Regions from separate parts of the Planotetraspora sp. GP83 genome, predicted to be linked through region 3. Evidence: riboswitches for the same ligand, from Rfam matches in the RefSeq annotation. Region 3 holds a riboswitch; each other region holds the start of a gene.

Region 1 (4,201 bases), on a different contig from region 3:
ATCGGGGACCACCGGGACGTGCCGGCCGACGCCGACGCGCAGACCCGGCTGCTCGCCGCCTGGGGCAGAAGGAACTGGTAGACAGGCCCACCGGAAGGCTAGCGCGCAGGCCTCCGCAGGCCCGCCGGAAGGCTAGCGCCCAGTGGGCCGCTTGCCGTGGTTCGCCTTCTTCTTCTTGCGTGCCTTGGACTTGCGTGCCCGCTTCCCCATCGCCGACCGCCTTTCCGCCGTCGTACGGCTCCGCTTTCCACTGTCCTCCAGGGCTAACGGGTTGCCTAGGCCTTCCGTGCATCTCCCGTCACCAAGATTCAACATTTCACCGTTGGCAAGGTGGCATAATTTGTTTGAATCTGTTGATAGGAGCGGTGATGCTGGCCCAGCAAAGGCAGCAGGCGATCTTGGAGCGGGTCCGCAGGACGGGCGGCGTGCGCGTCGCCGAGCTCGTGCGCGATCTCGGGGTCTCCGACATGACGATACGGCGGGATCTGGAGGTGCTGGCCGACCGGGGGCTGGTGGAGAAGGTCCACGGCGGGGCCACCGCCGCCGGCACGGGCTCCACGGAGGAGCCCGGCTTCGCCGCCAAGTCGATGCGGCAACAGCCCGAGAAGGAGGCCATCGCCCGGAGAGCCGCCGAGCTCGTACGGCCCGGCACCGCGGTGGCGCTCTCGGCCGGCACCACGACCTGGACCCTCGCCCACCACCTCGTGGACGTGCCGGAGCTGACCGTCATCACCAACTCGGTGCAGGTGGCCGACGTCTTCCACCGGGCGGCCAGGTCCGACCAGACCGTTGTGCTGATCGGCGGCGTCCGCACGCCGTCGGACGCGCTGGTCGGCCCGGTGGCCGTCGCCGCCGTCCGCTCCCTGAACGTCGACACGCTGATGCTGGGCGTCCACGGGATGAGCTCCAGGGCGGGCTTCACCACGCCGAACCTGCTCGAAGCGGAGACCAACCGCGAGCTCGTCGCCGCCGCGCAGCAGCTCGTCGTGCTGGCCGACCACACCAAGTGGGGCACGGTCGGCATCAGCACCATCGCCGACCTGGAGCAGGCCCACGTGCTGGTCAGCGACACCGGCCTCTCCGAGGAGGCCCGGGCGGAGCTGTCCGATCACGTGGGAACGCTCCTGCTCGCGGAACCGTCCACGCACGCCGAGCTGGAGGCAGCGGCACTGTGAAGCGCACGATCACTCATCTCGCCGATGGCCGGGAGCTGCTCTACTTCGATCGGAGGGACGACGCCGACCACAGCGCGATCGACACGCGTGACCTGCCTCCCCGGCCGCTGGCGTCCGAGCTGCGCTACGACCCGCTGATGGACGAGTGGGTGGCCGTCGCGAGGCACCGGCAGACCCGGACCCACCTCCCGTCGGCCGACGAGTGCCCGCTGTGCCCGGCCCACCCCGGCTCGGAGATCCCTTCCTTGTACGACGTCGCGGTGTTCGAGAACCGCTTCCCGTCGTTCAGCTTCAACATCGGGGAGTACGAGGAGGTCGGCGGTCTCAGCCAGGTGCGGCCGGGGATCGGGCGCTGCGAGGTCGTCTGCTTCACCCCGGTCCACGACGCCTCCTTCAGCTCGCTGAGCGACGACCAGGTCGAGCTCGTCATGGAGGCCTGGGCCGACCGCACGTCGGAGCTGTCGGCGCTGCCCGGTGTGGAGCAGGTCTTCTGCTTCGAGAACCGCGGGGCCGAGATCGGCATCACGCTCCCCCACCCTCACGGCCAGATCTACGCCTACCCCTATGTCACGCCCCGGACGCGGCAGATGCTCGAGGCCGCCGCCCGGCACCAGGGGGGCAACCTGTTCGCCGACGTCCTGGCCGCCGAGCGGAAGGGGCCGCGCGTGGTGGCCTCCAACGAGCACTGGACCGCGTTCGTCCCGGCCGCCGCCCGCTACCCGTTCGAGGTCCACCTCTACCCGCACCGGCGGGTTCCGGACATCCCCGGGCTGTCCGCCGAGGAGCGCTCCGCCTTCGGGCCGCTCTACACGGACGTGCTGCGCCGCCTGGACGGGCTGTTCGGGGTCGCCATGCCGTACGTCGCGGCCTGGCACCAGGCGCCGGTCTCCCACGGGCGCGACCTGGCCTATCTCCACCTTCAGCTCTTCAGCATCCGGCGGGCCGCGAACAAGCTGAAGTATCTGGCGGGTTCGGAGTCGGCGATGGGCGCCTTCGTCAACGACGTGCTCCCGGAGGAGGCGGCCCGGATGCTCCGGGAATCGGTAACGAGTTGATCTCTGATTGATTGCGACTTGGACTGGCTAGAGCCCATTCTTTACCACTACTATCCCTTGCACCGGCTGACACAGCCGGTGCGCCTAATCCCGGGCGCCTCGCCCGGGAGCCGGGGACCCATTAGATCCCGGGGTGAAGGCACGCGTGTGCCCGGGCTCCTCCAGCCCGAACCCGTCAGCTAACCCGGCCGGCAGATGGAGAGGAGTGGGCTCTGCCCCGCGCATTCCCCCTGGTCGCCGCTGCGGTGACGGCCGTCCTGCTCGTTCTCGGTACGGCTTCCGCCGGCAACGCCGCCCCCAAGCCCAGCGAGGGCCGGCTCAAGAAGCAGCTCGCGGCACTGGAGAAGCAGGTCAACGGTCTGATCGCCGACTACAACGCCACCCGGGTCGAGCTGGCGAAGGCCCGGCAAACGGAGAAGACCGCCCGCGATCGGCTCGCAACAGCCCAGGCCGACTACGCCACCGCGCAGCGGCAGGTGGCGCAGATCGCCGGGCTCCGCTACCAGACGAGCACCGCGTTCATGGCGCCGCCCGACCCGGCGGCGTCGGCGGTGGTGGACCAACTACAGGCGGAGCAGGCCGCGGCGGTGAGCCGGTTCGCCCAGGTCCGCACCGATCGCCAGCGGGCGGCCGACGCCGCCGCGGCGCTGACCACGCAGCTCAAGTCGCAGTCGGACAAGGTCGCCGGGCAGCGCGAGGACGCCGAGAAGCTCATCGGGCAGATCAAGGACAACCTCGCGCAGCTCATCCCGATCGCGCCGGACCGGCTGGCCAACGGCTCCTGGGCTCCCGAGTTGCCCGTCGGCGCCGACAACATCACGCCCCGCATGCGGCTCATGCGGGCGGAGGTCGAGAAGCACTTCGCGCTGAAGTACACGGTCGGCTGCTACCGCGGCGAGAGCAGCGGCGAGCACCCGCTGGGCCGCGCCTGCGACTTCATGATGAGCTCGGGCGGCATGATGCCGTCCGCGGACATGAAGGCACTGGGCGACACCATCGCCGCCTGGGCCATCAAGAACGGCCCCAAGCTCGGCGTGATGTACGTGATCTGGAAGCAGCGGATCTACAATCTCGGCAGCCCTGGCTGGCGGCCCATGTCCGACCGGGGCGGGATCACCGCCAACCACTACGACCACGTGCACATCTCCATGTACTGACCCCGATCTCCCAGAGCCGGCGGTCTCCGAAGCCATCCGTCCCACCCCACGATCACGCGGGTGTGCGCGCCCCGCCCCCGCGGCCCGCACACCCGCGTGATCACATGAGAAACAATGTGACATCGATCAGGTGTTCGGGCAGGATGCCGTGAATGACTGACACACGGATCGACCCGCCCCCGGTCGCGGACGAGCGGGAGATGCTCACCTCGTGGCTCGACTGGCACCGCGAGACACTCGCCGTCAAGTGCGCCGGCCTGACCGAGGAGCAGCTCCGCCTGCGCTCCGCGCCGCCCTCCACCCTGTCGCTGCTGGGCCTGGTCCGCCACATGGCCGACGTGGAGCGCAGCTGGTTCCGCAGGCGCTTGAACGGCGAGGACCTCGACTTCATCTACTTCAACGAGGACGACCCGGACGGCGAGTTCGACAACGTCGGCACAGCCTCCGCCGAGGAGGCGTTCGCGACGTGGCGGGCCGAGGTGGACGGCGCCCGGGCGGCCGCCGCCGCGTGCCCCGACCTCGACACGCTCGCCAAGCGGGAGCGCGAGGGCGTGCGCTACTCGCTCCGCTGGATCCTCGTCCACATGATCGAGGAGTACGCCCGGCACAACGGCCACGCGGACATCCTCCGCGAGCGCATCGACGGCGTCACCGGCGAATAGCCGTACGGCGACCGCCGCCAACCCGCCTCACCCGAGATCAGCCGGAGATCAGCCGGAGATGCGGACCGGGTTGACGAGGTCGGCGTAGATGAGCAGGCCGCCCATCACCAGCAGGAGCGCGGCCATCGCGTACGTGAGGGGCAGCGCCTTAG
Region 2 (4,201 bases), on a different contig from region 3:
TGCTCGACCAGCTGCTCGCGATCCCGCATCTCCACTTGATCATCGACGGGTACAACGTCACCAAGACGGGCTATCCGTCGCTCACTCTGGCCGACCAGCGTGCCCGGCTCCTCACGGGCCTCGGCGGCCTCGCCGTACAGGCCCGGGTGGAGGTGACCTGCGTCTTCGACGGCGCCGAGCTGAACGGGCCGGTCCAGGTGTCGGCGCCGCGCGGGGTCCGGGTGATGTTCAGCGCGCCGGGGGAGATCGCCGACGACCTGATCCGGCAACTGGTGCGCGCCGAGCCCGCGGGGAGGCAGATCGCCGTCGTGTCCTCCGATCGGGAGGTCGCCGAGTCCGTGCGGAGGATGGGCGCCCGGCCGGTCCCCTCGACGCTGCTGCTCCGCCGCCTCGGCCGCAGCTGATTACGGTACGACTGATTACGGTACGGCCCGTACCCCTTGCGCTCAGTCATGAATGCCGTGAATACCTGCGAATAGGTTGAAGCTTCATGATCGCCTGAGTAGAGTCGCGCCGCGGGTTTCGGACTATTCCCAGGGGGCCTGAGTGCGAGGGCGTGTACCGGTGGCCGCTGGACTGGCCACCGCGTTTCTGTTGCTGCCGATCGCGGGCGCGCAGGCCGATCCCAAGCCCACAGTCGCACAGGTCAAGGCCAAGCTGCACAAGCTGAACACCCAGGCCGACCAGCTCGTCGACCGCTACAACGCGGCCAACGAGAAGTGGAAGAAGGCCAAGAAGCAGTACGGCGCGCTCAACGACGACTACAAGCAGCGGTACGGCAAGGTCGAAGCGCTCCGGGAGGGCCTCGTCTCGATCGCCGTGAACAGCTACCAGACCGGCGACTTCGGGTCGTGGGGCGGCGTGTTCTACAGCACGACCCCGGAGACGACGCTCAGCGGCCTCGCCGCGCTCGACCAGGTCTCCCTGGCGCGGACGACGCAGCTCCAGGAGTACGAGAACGCCATCAAGGGCCTCAAGCAGCGGCGGGACCAGAAGAAGACGGTGTTCGACCAGGCCGCGAAGGTCAAGGCCGACCTGGCGGAGCAGAAGGACCAGGTCGAGAAGCTCGTCAAGCAGCAGACGCGGCTGCTGCGCGATCTCGGGGTCTTCAACGCCGGCAATCCGAACAGCCCCGGCGTCGTCTACAACGGCCCGGCGTCGGGCAACGCGCGGGCGGCTCTGGAGTTCGCCTACAAGCAGGTCGGCAAGCCGTACCGGTACGGCGGGACCGGTCCGGGCTCGTGGGACTGCTCGGGGCTCGTCCAGGCTTCCTGGAACGCGGGCGGAGTCAGCCTGCCCCGGACGAGCTATGAGCAGTGGGCGTGGGGCGCGAGCCGCCGGGTGTCGCTCGACGAACTGCAGCCCGGTGATCTGCTCTGGCACGCCGGTTACGGACACGTGGGCCTGTACGCGGGTGACGGCAAGGTCGTCCACGCCCCTCAGACGGGGGACGTAGTGAAGATTGTCACACTCTCCGAGTACAACGCCGTGGGCGCCGTCCGCCCCTAAGATCATTAACTGCCGTGACTCATGTGACTAATGTGACGGCCTTCAGGTTGTGTTGCGCGAATTGTGAGCAGCATCACATTTTGGGAAATTCCGTATGGGTATGCTGCGGTTTTCTCTTTACCTCCGACCTCATTCGATCTTCATTCATGGTCCGCGCTTTGCCTGAAGCGGGAATCGCTAGGTAGCTTCTGGCCCGCGGCGAGCACGCCATGCCCGTCGGAAGTTCGGCCACCCGGCCGATTTCCCACCGAAAAATCCACGTGTCGCCGTCGTCGTCAACAGCCATCCCCCCGAGGGATCTCTGTGGCGGCGGTGACCTTGCCGAGTCCGTGCAGTCAGGAGGCACGGAGCCGGGGAACCATTCGACCTTCCATGAAGGTCCGGGGTGAATCGGCGCTCACAGCGCCGTAGGGCGACTTCCCCGCCCGAATCCGTCAGCTAACCCGGTAGGCGCAAGCGGAAGACCATAGGAGAGATCCTGTCTACCACCCCCGCACGTCTGTCCCGTATTGCCCGCCTCTCCCTGGGGGGCGTCGCGCTGACCGCTTCAGTCGGAGCCATCTCCGTACCTCCCGCGTCGGCCGACACGGTGGCAGTCACGGTCACCAAGGTGGCCACGGCGACGTCCGCGAAGACCGTCTCCACCCGGTCGACGTCGAAGAAGGCGTCGGCCAAGAGGTCCAAGAAGAAGATGAAGCTGAGCAAGGCCGCACGCCAGCAGGCCAGGGCTCGGCGGGCCGTCAGGGCCGCCAAAAGGCACATCGGCGACCCGTACCGGTGGGGAGCCACCGGCCCGCGGGCGTTCGACTGCTCGGGCCTCGTCCAGTTCGCCTGGCGCAAGGCCGGCGTCAGGCTGCCCCGTACGACATGGTCCATGCGGAGCGCCGTCCGGAAGAAGATCTCCTGGGGCCACCTCAAGCCTGGTGACCTCATCTTCACAAGCGGCGGTGGCCACGTCGGCATCTACGTGGGGCACGGCAAGATGATCCACTCGCCGCACACCGGCGCGCGGGTACGGATCGACAGGCTGGACTCCTACCGCAGGCGCACCTTCGCCGGAGCCGTTCGCCCCGGCACCTGACGGAGACCGGTTTCCCCCTCGGGGACGCCGGGCTGTGAAAGGGCCGCCCCACGATCGTTGATCGTGGGGCGGCCTCTTTCGTCGTTCCTACCTCCGCAGGCGGTCGGCGACGTGCTCGGCGGGCCTGCCGAGCACCCGCTCCAGGTCGTCGCTCTGACGTTCCAGCGCTCCCATGCGAACCTGCGTGTTGAGCCAGCTCATCGGCCCCGGCCCGGCGTCCGGCACCTCCCGGTAGGTCAGGCCGAGCGTGCGGGCAAGCTCCGGGTAGCTCCACAGCGGTCCGGTGAAGTCGTAGGCGCGGCCCAGGTGCCCGTCGCCGGTCAGCACGTTGGCGGCGGCCTCGGCCAGGTCGGAGCGGAAGGCGGTGTTGAGCCCCCGCCCGCCGGTGCTGCTGGTCAGCTCTCCGCCGGAGACACGCGGGAGGAACGCCTCGCTGTAGTAAGGGTGGCGCAGCATCGTGTACGGCAGGCCGCTGTCGAGGATGGCCTTCTCAGTGGCGTGGTGGGCCTCGGTGACGCCCGTCGGAGTGGTGTCGGCGCCCAGGAAGCTGGTGTAGGCGATGGCCCCGACCCGTACGTCCTTGGCGGCGGCGACGGCGGCCAGGTGCTGGGAGATCCTGCGCGCCGGGTCGAGCTCCGGGGAGGAGATGAGCAGGAGCCGGGCGGCCCCGTCGAACGCCTCCCGCAGGCTCGCCGGGTCGTCGTAGTCGCCCCGCCTCACCTGGACTCCTTCGGGGGCGCGGGCGGGGTCGCGGACGGCGGCGACCACGTCGCCCCTGGTGCGCAGGCGGTCGACGACCAGGCGGCCGAGCGCGCCGGACGCGGCCGAGATAACGATCATTAAGGCTCCTTTGAAGATCGCTCCTAGTCAACTCCCGGCGGAACGGCCGCCGCCACTGATTTTCCGCCGGGAGCCGAGCGGTGACGCGCGACCCGAGCCCCGCCTTCCGGCGGAGGCGGATGTCAATACGATGCTCGGCATGCGTGCTCTCGGCCGGGGGGCGGCGGCTGCGCCGCTGTGCGGGTTGTTGTGCGGGCTGCTGTGCGCGCTCACCGGGGCCGGGCCGCCCGATCGGCTGCTGCCGGAGGCGCGGGCGATCATCCGGGAGCACCCCGGGATGTGGGCCCAGGCGTCCGTCGCCAGGGGAGAGCACACGATCGTCGTGGGAGGACCCCGTCGCCTGGTCGCCGATCTGTCCGTGCTGGCCGACCGCGCGAGCCGTACGGTCGCCCGGGTCTGGGGCCCGGTGGACGCGGTGGTCCTCGTGCCCGGGACGGCGGAGCAGGCGGCGGCGCTGGCCGCGCCCGCGCGAGTGGAGGGCCTGGCGGCGCTCGCCGGGGTGGGCCGGGTCATCATCGAGCCGGACGGGTTCGCCCGGCTGACCCGGACCGGCCGCCAGGTCGTGCTCACCCACGAGCTGGTCCACGTCGCCACCGGAGCGGCGCTCACCGGCGACTTGCCCGCGTGGCTCGTGGAGGGCTTCGCCGACTACGTGGGCTACCTCGGCAGCGGGCTTCCGGCGCGGACCGTCGCCGCCGAGCTCGCCGCCGAGGTGCGGGCCGGCTCCGCGCCGCGCGAGCTGCCGGAGCGCGCGGATTTCCGGGCCGGGTC
Region 3 (4,201 bases):
CGAGGAGACATCCGTGCGGGCGCTCGCCAAGCTCGAACAGGTCCTGCCGTCCCGGCTGCGGCATCGGGTCAACGCGTTGCAGACCTACACCGAGCCCGTGCCGGCGGACCGTCCGGGCCCGAAAGTGGACGCGGCCGTGCTCACCGCGCTCGCGGCCGCCTGCCGGGACTCGGAGCGGCTGCGGTTCGACTACCGGGGCCACGACGGGTCGGCCGGCCTCCGCACGGTAGAGCCGCACCGTCTCGTCTCCTGGGGCCGCCGGTGGTATCTCGTGGCCTGGGACGTCGACCGTCAGGACTGGCGAACCTTCCGGGTGGACCGCGTGGAGCCGCGCACGCCCACCGGCCCGCGCTTCCCGCCCCGCGAACCACCGGAGGGCGGCACCGCCGCGTACGTCGCGCGCGGGGTCTCGGCGGCGGCCTGGCGTCATCACGCGCGGGTCGTCGTGCACGCGCCCGCCGAGGTCGTGTCCGGGCGCGTCAACCCCGCGGTCGGCGTCGTCGAGGCGCTGGGCGGGCAGACCTGCGTCCTGGTCACGGGCGCGGACAGCGTGCACACGCTCGCCGTCCATCTCGGCCTGCTCGACCTCGACTTCGAGGTGACCGAACCCCCGGAGCTCGTGGAGCACATCCGCGCGCTGGCGGCTCGCTACGCCCGCGCGACCCCGGCGGCCGCGCCGGAGAAGGCCACCCCCGCTGCGCCGGAGAAGGCGAGTCCGGCGCCCTCAACGGGGCATGATGGTGGCCCTGAGGCCGCAGCCACCACCGGAACGAAGGAGTTTTGAGATGGGCCGCGCGTTCGAACTGCGCAAGGAAGTCGAGCTGGAGGCCACCCCTGGGCAGGTGTGGGAGGCGACCGCCACCGGCCCGGGAGTCGACTCCTGGTTCATGGGACGCAATGTGGTCGAGCCCGGCGAGGGCGGCATCGTACGGCTGACCCTGGGCGGCCAGAGCCAGGAGAACACCGTGACCGCCTGGGAACCCGGGAAACGACTCGCGCACCGCGGCGCCGAGCCCGACGACGGGAATTTCATGGCGTTCGAGTATCTCCTCGAGGGACGCGAAGGCGGCGGCACCGTGCTGCGGATGGTGCAGAGCGGCGTCCTCGGCGACGACTGGGAGACCGAGTACGAGGCCATAAAGACCGGCTGGGACACGTACCGCCAACGAAGCGCGCCCGGAACCGTTCGTCCGGGCGCGGTTCGGTGGGAGGGCAGAGGCGTGTGTCACGGTCCGGCCGTACCGCGGGGCCATGCGTCAGGCGCCGGCCGTACCGCGGAGATGAGGCGAGGTCAGGCCTTGTCGGTCGCGGTGTAGTACGGGTAGCCGTATCCGACGACGGAGCCGGCGGACCGGGTCCGGACCTCGACGGCGCCGTTGCCGGTGTTGCCCTCGACGGTCTGGATGGTGCCGTCACCGTTGTCGCGGACGACGAAGCCGACATGGTCGATGTCGTCGAAGGACTTGCCGCCGCTCCAGCCGAAGAAGACCACGGCGCCGGGCGTGGGAGCGGTGCCCCACCGGTTGTTGGCGGCGAACCACCGGGCGTGCTGCACGGTGTAGGAGTCGGAGCCCAGGACGGGCGTGATGCCGAGCCTGTCGCCGACCCAGGAGACGAACATGTCGCACCAGGCGGCGTTGGCGTAGCCGGCGAGGGTGCCGCCGTCGCGGGCGAGGGTCTGCCGGGCACGCGGGGTGGACATGTACCAGGCCTGGAACTTGGTGCCCCCGCCGAGGCTGTTCTCCCTGATGCCGACCTGGCTCTGAGCGAGGCTCAACAGCTGGGACGGGCTGACCTTGGGCAGTCCGGCGGCGGCCTGGGCGAGGGGGGTGACGTTCGAGTAGCCGACTTCGGTGACTTGCGGTGTGTCGGCGACGTCCGCGTGGGCCGCCGTGGTTCCTGCCAGCACCGCCGAAGCGAGTGCGCCGCTGACAAGGGCAGCACGAATACAGGTGTTGAGGGCTCGCATGGTGGGGTCTACTCCCTTGCTTCCATGCCGCCTACCGGGTTAGCTGACGGGTTCGGGCTGGAAGACGCCCTACGGCACTACGTGCCGATTCACCCCAGGAGAGGTGGGTCCCCGGCTCCGCGCGGACGCGGACTCGGCGGCCGGGCGGCCATCCGGCTGGATGACCGCGTCGGTCTGAGGCTTGGCACCCTTGACCAGAGATTTGGACAGGTATGCCCGAGTTGCCTAAAAGGTAATAGACCGACCGAAACCGGTCAAGTAAGGACAAGTCAGGTTTTACTTGTCACGTCCTCGGTGTACCTGCTGGTGATCGAGGGTGGGGAGGCCCCTTTCGCGGGCCCGGGCCGTACGGCGTCGCCCGCCGGTGACGCCCGGCCCGGCGGCCCCGGCAGGCCGTGCGGAAGCGCCTCAGGTCGTGGACCCCGAGACACGGCCGCGCCGCCTCCAATCCCCGCGCGGAGCGGCGATTCAGCGTGGCTCGGCGGCGGTGACGTCCCACCGCCGATCACCGGAGCGCGATCTCGCAGGTCACCGCGCCGAGTGGGAGCCGTACGGCGACATCACCGGCCGCGAGCGAGCGCCGGAAGGTCCGGATCGGGACGCGTCCGGGGCGTCGGGCCAGGGGCCTCGTTTCGCTGACAGCGAACTCCGATCGGCCTCACATGGGCCCCAGAGGCCAGCGCGACCCCCCTGGAGGGGCGGCGAACACCACCCCTCCGGCGAGGCTCTGCCTTAAGGCGCCCTGAGGTCCGCGTTAAAGGTAAGGAAACCTTCCTCACCCCGTTGACGGGCATTTCGAGAGATCGCTTGGATTGGGACATTTACGGTTCCCCCAAAAGGAGTTGTCTCTCGTGCCCCGATCGGTACGTGGATCCTTGACCGCCGTGGCCTTGACCGTCCTCACCGGCCTCACTCTGCTGCCCGGCATCGCGTCGGCCTCCGGCACCCAGGCCGCCCCCAGGGCGCACGCCCCTAGAGCACACGCCCTCAGGGCGCCGGCCGCGTTCACGCATCCGGGCGTGCTGGTCAGCAGGGCGCAACTCGACTTCGTCCGCACCAAGCTGACGGCCGAGCCGTGGAAGACGGCGTTCGCGCAGGTCAAGGCCAGCCCGCTGGCCTCGCTGTCCTACAAGGCCAAGCCGCGGGCCGTCGTCGAGTGCGGGCCGAGCTCCAACCCCAACTACGGCTGCTCCGACGAGCGGGGCGACGCCCTGGCCGCCTACACCGACGCCCTGCTGTGGTACCTGACCAGGAACGCGGCATACGCCAAGAAGGCGATCGAGATCATGGACGCGTGGTCGGCCGTGATCACCAGCCACACGAACTCGAACGCGCCGCTGCAGACCGGCTGGGCGGGGGCGTCGTTCTCCCGGGCCGCGGAGCTGATCAAGCACACGTATTCGAGCTGGCCCAACGCCGCGAGGTTCGCGACGAAGCTGCGCACGGTCTACCTGCCAGTGGTCGGCGGCACGGCCGCGCGGAACAAGAACGGCAACTGGGAGCTCATCATGACGGACGCGGCGATCGGCATCGCCGTGTTCCTCGACGACAAGACGGCCTTCGACAAGGCGGTCGCCACGTGGCGGGGCCGCCTGCCCGCCTACATCTACCTCAAGTCGGACGGGCCGCTGCCCAAGCAGGCGCCGGGCAGCAAGTACGACACGTCAGCGGAGATCATCGACTACTGGGAGGGTCAGACGACCTTCGTCGACGGTCTGGCGCAGGAGACCTGCCGCGACTTCGGCCACACCGGCTGGGGCATCGAGGCGGCCATCCACGTCGCCGAGACGGCCCGCATCCAGGGCCTCGACCTGTACGCCGAGGGCAAGGAGCGGCTCAGGCTGGCCATGGGCTTCCACTCGCAGTACGAGCTGGGCGCGGCCGTCCCCTCGTGGCTGTGCGGAGGGAAGCTGAACACGGGCATCGGCCCGGTGTTCGAGGTGGGCTACAACGCCCTGGCGGGCCGGCTCGGCTACAGCATGCCGCGCACCCTGCAGGTCGTGCAGAAGCACCGGCCCGCCGGGGCGAACTACTTCCTGGCCTGGGAGACCCTCACCCACGCCGGCAACCCCAGCTGACGAGCGGGGCTACCGCCATCCCTCCGAGTCGACGCCGCCCGGCACGGCGGCCGCCGTGCCGTACGGCTCCCGCGTGAAGACGAACGTGTTGACGTCGAGGTGCACGCCCGCCGGGGAGCGGACGACCTGGAAGGTCTCGCCGGCGTAGTAGCCG
Region 4 (4,201 bases), on a different contig from region 3:
CGGCGCTGGCCGTGGCCGTGCTGGTCCCCCGCTCCTCCTCACCCGGGAGGGCACCCGCGCCCGCAACCGGGCCCCGGCCCTCACCCCCACTTGCGCCCGCCGAGGAGCGCAGGCCCGTCTCGGCCTGACCCCGGCCATGTCGTGGCGGGGGCATGCATGAGACCGCCGGTTATGGGGAGATTGTCTGGGCAAGCCACCCCCAGCCCCCCAGAATGAGTGCCGTGAAGAGAACCCTCCACGATTTAGCCTCGCTGGCCGCCCGGATGGGCGTCGGCGGGATCTTCTTCGCCAACGGCTGGCACAAGCTCGAAGCCGGCCTCACCGCCACGGGCACGGAGTTCGCCAAGCTCGGCGCCCCCCTGCCCGGCTTCTGGGCGGCCGCCGCCATGCTGATCGAGCTGATCGGAGGGACGCTGCTCATCGCGGGCCTCGCCGTACCAGCCGTCGGCCTGCTGCTCTTCGCCGAGGCCGTCGCCGTCTTCATCCTGACCGCGGGGGACACCGGGCTGCCGCTCACTGGAGGCGACATCGAGCTCATCGTGGCGCTCGGCGCCGCGTCCGTGCTGCTGGCCGTCGGAGGGGCCGGCCGCATCTCGGTCGATCACATGGTCGTCATCAAGCGGCGCGAGGCCGAGGCGGCCGAGGACTTCGCGGCGGAGGCGGAGGCCGACGCCGTGATCGCCGCCCTGCGCGAGCCGAGGACGCCGGCCCCGGCCGACCGGCACGCGACGGAGCTCACGGACCGGGCCGAGCCGGGGTCGGCCGGGAAGCCGAAGGGATCGCCGGTCGAGCCGGCCACCCGGAAGGGCGCCGGCGCGAAGGGGCCCGTCACCTTCCCGGCCTCGTCCTCATCCTCAGCCTCGGCCTCGGCCTCGGCGTCATCCGGCGACAAGGACGGCACGGCCTCGAACACGGCCGGGAACACGGCCTCGAACACGGCCTCGAACACGGTCCCCAAGGGGCGGCTCCGCCGTACCAAGCGGGACGAGACGACGGAGAGCCCGGCGGAGAGCCGCAGCGAGGCTCCCTCACGCACCGCGGAACCGGGCGACACCCTGGTCGCAGGAAGGCGCACGCCCGCCGAGCCCGACTGAACCCTGGAACCATCCCTGGCGCCTGCGGGAGCGAAAGCCGGCCACTCCACGCGCCCGCAGGGACGGCCGGCAGCCGGTTCGGCTCAGCGGCGGCCGAGGGCGCGCAACTGGTCGGGAGTCAACGAGGAGACGTTCTGGTCGACGGGGGCGTCGGTGTACTGGTGGATCGTCCAGGACTTCCAGTCGGCGGGCGGCGTGACGGCGCCCATGGCCTCGCTGTAGTTGGCCACCCACAACGGATAGTCGGCCAGGCCGTAGCCGTAGGTTTCGGCGAAGTTCCAGCCGCTGTAGAACAAGGGTGTGACGCCGGTCTTGGCCTTCACGTACTCCAGCCAGGTCTTGGCCCACGCGTTGACCTGGGCGACGGACTGGTCGTCGGCGGTCTCCAGGTCCAGCACCAGCAGGTCCCCGGGCTTGGCGGGCTGCGCGTTCACCACGGAGAGGAAGTGATCGGCCTCGGCGACGGGATCGTTGCCCGGGTGGCCGTAGTGGTAGGCGCCGCGCACGATGCCCTTCTTGGCGATCTCGTCCCAGTGCCGGGCGAAGGAGGAGTCGTCGAAGGTCAGGCCCTCGGTGGCCTTGATGATGCCGAACTTCGCCGGGCTGGCACTCCAGTCCCAGTCGGACTCGTAGCCGGAGACGTCTTCGCCGTAGGTGAACCCGTCGGCGTGCGCCGGGCCCGTCAGAAGGCCGGTCGAGACGGCGGCCGACAGAGCCAGGGTCACACCGGCGATGGCGGACCGCAGACGCCTGCCGGGGAGGCTCAGCCGGCGCTTGGGAGAGGGAGAGGTCGAGGAGAGTCGCTGGTGGGGCATGTAGGGGTTGGCTCCTTGCTTCCATACCGCCTACCGGGTTAGCTGACGGGTTCGGGCGTGGAAGTGCCCTACGGGCGCGGCTGGGGGGCCGACGCTCCGATTCACCCCGGAAAGGTGGGTCCCCGGCTCCGCGAGGTGCGGATTCGGCGGCCGGCGCTCCGGTCGGGACGGATCCCACCTGAGACGCACGGTCCGGGCAACTGACCGGCAACGGAACAACGCGGGGGTCAACGCCGTCCGTGCCGTGGGGACTAAAGGTACACATAACGCAACTAGGATGTAAAGAGTACAAAACGGTCAGTCAACGGCGCCTGTCAGCCACGGCTCCGCGATGGGGGCCTTCAGGTGAGGGCGCGCAGGAGGCCCGGCCAGGGCGGCGGCGTCGGCCCGGGTGAGCGCGCCCCCCACGGTCACCCCTCCCGCCGGCATGAACGGCACCTGATCGAGAGCCCGCACCAGGCGCCGCGTGCCGCTGCGACTTTCTCACCGCACCCCTGTGGCGCGTCAACCTGGACGGTATCCAGCAGGTATTGAGTACTTAAACATGCTATATTTCCCGAATGGATACCGGCTGCGAATATGACGTTCTGAGCGTGGACTGTCCCTCCCGTGTGATCCTCAACAGGATCGGCGACAGATGGACTCTGTTGATCATCGTGGCGCTGAGCCGCGAGGTTCTGCGGTTCTCCCAGCTCCGCGCACGGGTCGGCGGAGCGACTCCCAAGGTCTTGACGCAGACGCTTCGAGCGCTTGAGAGAGACGGGCTCGTCAGCCGCGAGGTCTTCCCCGTGGTGCCGCCCCGCGTCGAATACCGGCTCACCGAGCTGGGCCGTTCGCTCCTGGAACCCATCGCCGCGGTGAAGAAGTGGGCCGAAACCCACGTCGAGGAGGTCCTGGAGGCGCGCGAGCGGGCCGACGCCATGGCCTCCGCGTCCTCCATGTCCTCCGTGTCCATGTCCTCCGTGTCCTCGTCCATGGCCGGGCCCCGCGCGGGCGTGCTGGGGTAACGATCATGTCGAGCGCTTCCGGACCGCTGCCGGTCATCGATGTGAGCCCGCTCACCGGCCCCGACTCTCCCGGCGAGCGTACGGCTGTCGCCCGCGAGATCGAGGCGGCCTGCCGGGACAGCGGGTTCTTCTACGTCAGCGGCCATGGGGTGTCCGCCGAGCTGATCACCCGGCTGGACGGCGCCGCGCGGCGGTTCTTCCGGCTCCCGCCGCAGCGCAAGTTGGAGATCTCCATGGACCGGGGCGGCCGGGCCTGGCGCGGCTTCTTCCCCGTGGGCGGGGAGCTCACCTCCGGTCGTCCCGACCTGAAGGAAGGGATCTACTTCGGTGTGGAAGGCGCGGCCGACGACCCGAGGCCGCTGCACGGGCCCAATCTGTTCCCGGTCCAGGTGCCGGAGTTGCGCCCCGCCGTACTCGCCTATCTCGACGCGCTCACCGGGGTCGCGCAGAGCGTCATGCGCGGGATCGCGCTGAGCCTCGGGCTGGAGGAGGATTACTTCGCCTCCGGCTACACCGCCGCGCCGACCATCCTTTTCCGGATATTTCACTACCCGCCCTCGCCGCCGGACTCGATGGACTGGGGGGTCGGCGAGCACACCGACTACGGCCTGCTGACCCTGCTCCTCCAGGACCACAACGGCGGGCTCCAGGTCCACACCTCACGGGGCTGGATGGAGGCTCCGCCCATCCCCGGCACGTTCGTCTGCAACATCGGCGACATGCTCGACCGGCTGACCGGCGGCCACTACCGGTCGACGCCGCACCGCGTGCGCAACCTGAGCGGCCGGGACCGGCTGTCGTTCCCGTTCTTCTTCGACCCCGGCTGGGACTGCGAGGTGCCGCCGCTGCCGTCCCGCCCCCAACGCGACGGCGGGCGCCCGCGCTGGGACGGCCAGGACCTCCGCGCCTTCACCGGGACGTACGGCGACTACCTCCTCGGGAAGGTGTCGAAAGTCTTCCCCCAACTGCGGGCCGAGGTCATCGACTAACTGGCTGTGCTGTATCCAACAGGCGCAAACGTGTAATCAAAAGGAGGCCATCGCCCACGACATCTCGGCTTCGGCCCCGCGGTCGCGATGGCGGGCGGAGTGGCGCTGTTCCTGCTCGGCGACGTGTGGTTCCGGCGTGTCTTCGCGCTCGGGCACGCACCGGCGCGGCTGCTCGCGGCGCTGGTCGTGGCGGCGAGCTTCCCACTGGGGATGTGGTCGTCGGCTGCCCGGCTCGGCACCCTAGTGGCTCTTCTGGTCGTCACACTCTCCCTGGAGCGCGCCCCGTAGGTGCTCGG

What was found. Region 3 has a riboswitch for cyclic di-AMP ahead of ABH927_RS01340 (CHAP domain-containing protein). Riboswitches for the same ligand answer to the same signal wherever they lie in the genome.
Region 1: another riboswitch for cyclic di-AMP. It lies ahead of ABH927_RS31810 (coiled-coil domain-containing protein); the one in region 3 lies ahead of ABH927_RS01340 (CHAP domain-containing protein).
Region 2: another riboswitch for cyclic di-AMP. It lies ahead of ABH927_RS06565 (C40 family peptidase); the one in region 3 lies ahead of ABH927_RS01340 (CHAP domain-containing protein).
Region 4: another riboswitch for cyclic di-AMP. It lies ahead of ABH927_RS29885 (glycoside hydrolase family 25 protein); the one in region 3 lies ahead of ABH927_RS01340 (CHAP domain-containing protein).

Annotation. Positions count from the first base shown of each region.
Region 1 covers NZ_JBGCBZ010000034.1:7,244-11,444, forward strand. The annotation lists gene ABH927_RS31790 (TIGR03086 family metal-binding protein) at 1-81, shown strand, start outside; gene ABH927_RS31795 (50S ribosomal protein bL37) at 133-210, opposite strand; gene ABH927_RS31800 (DeoR/GlpR family DNA-binding transcription regulator) at 369-1,175, shown strand; gene galT (galactose-1-phosphate uridylyltransferase) at 1,172-2,230, shown strand; cyclic di-AMP (ydaO/yuaA leader) riboswitch at 2,302-2,438, shown strand; gene ABH927_RS31810 (coiled-coil domain-containing protein) at 2,476-3,387, shown strand; gene ABH927_RS31815 (DinB family protein) at 3,540-4,049, shown strand; gene ABH927_RS31820 (RIP metalloprotease) at 4,098-4,201, opposite strand, start outside.
Region 2 covers NZ_JBGCBZ010000003.1:376,852-381,052, reverse strand. The annotation lists gene ABH927_RS06575 (NYN domain-containing protein) at 1-404, shown strand, start outside; gene ABH927_RS06570 (NlpC/P60 family protein) at 565-1,509, shown strand; cyclic di-AMP (ydaO/yuaA leader) riboswitch at 1,819-1,977, shown strand; gene ABH927_RS06565 (C40 family peptidase) at 2,099-2,590, shown strand; gene ABH927_RS06560 (NAD(P)H-binding protein) at 2,678-3,430, opposite strand; gene ABH927_RS06555 (hypothetical protein) at 3,570-4,201, shown strand, end outside.
Region 3 covers NZ_JBGCBZ010000001.1:270,021-274,221, forward strand. The annotation lists gene ABH927_RS01330 (helix-turn-helix transcriptional regulator) at 1-784, shown strand, start outside; gene ABH927_RS01335 (SRPBCC domain-containing protein) at 786-1,316, shown strand; gene ABH927_RS01340 (CHAP domain-containing protein) at 1,292-1,909, opposite strand; cyclic di-AMP (ydaO/yuaA leader) riboswitch at 1,984-2,118, opposite strand; gene ABH927_RS01345 (alginate lyase family protein) at 2,854-4,047, shown strand; gene ABH927_RS01350 (serine hydrolase domain-containing protein) at 4,057-4,201, opposite strand, start outside.
Region 4 covers NZ_JBGCBZ010000028.1:71,039-75,239, forward strand. The annotation lists gene ABH927_RS29875 (MFS transporter) at 1-128, shown strand, start outside; gene ABH927_RS29880 (DoxX family protein) at 222-1,094, shown strand; gene ABH927_RS29885 (glycoside hydrolase family 25 protein) at 1,178-1,909, opposite strand; cyclic di-AMP (ydaO/yuaA leader) riboswitch at 1,922-2,068, opposite strand; gene ABH927_RS29890 (hypothetical protein) at 2,207-2,365, opposite strand; gene ABH927_RS29895 (winged helix-turn-helix transcriptional regulator) at 2,470-2,916, shown strand; gene ABH927_RS29900 (isopenicillin N synthase family dioxygenase) at 2,922-3,905, shown strand; gene ABH927_RS29905 (hypothetical protein) at 3,993-4,193, shown strand; gene ABH927_RS29910 (MarR family winged helix-turn-helix transcriptional regulator) at 4,146-4,201, opposite strand, start outside.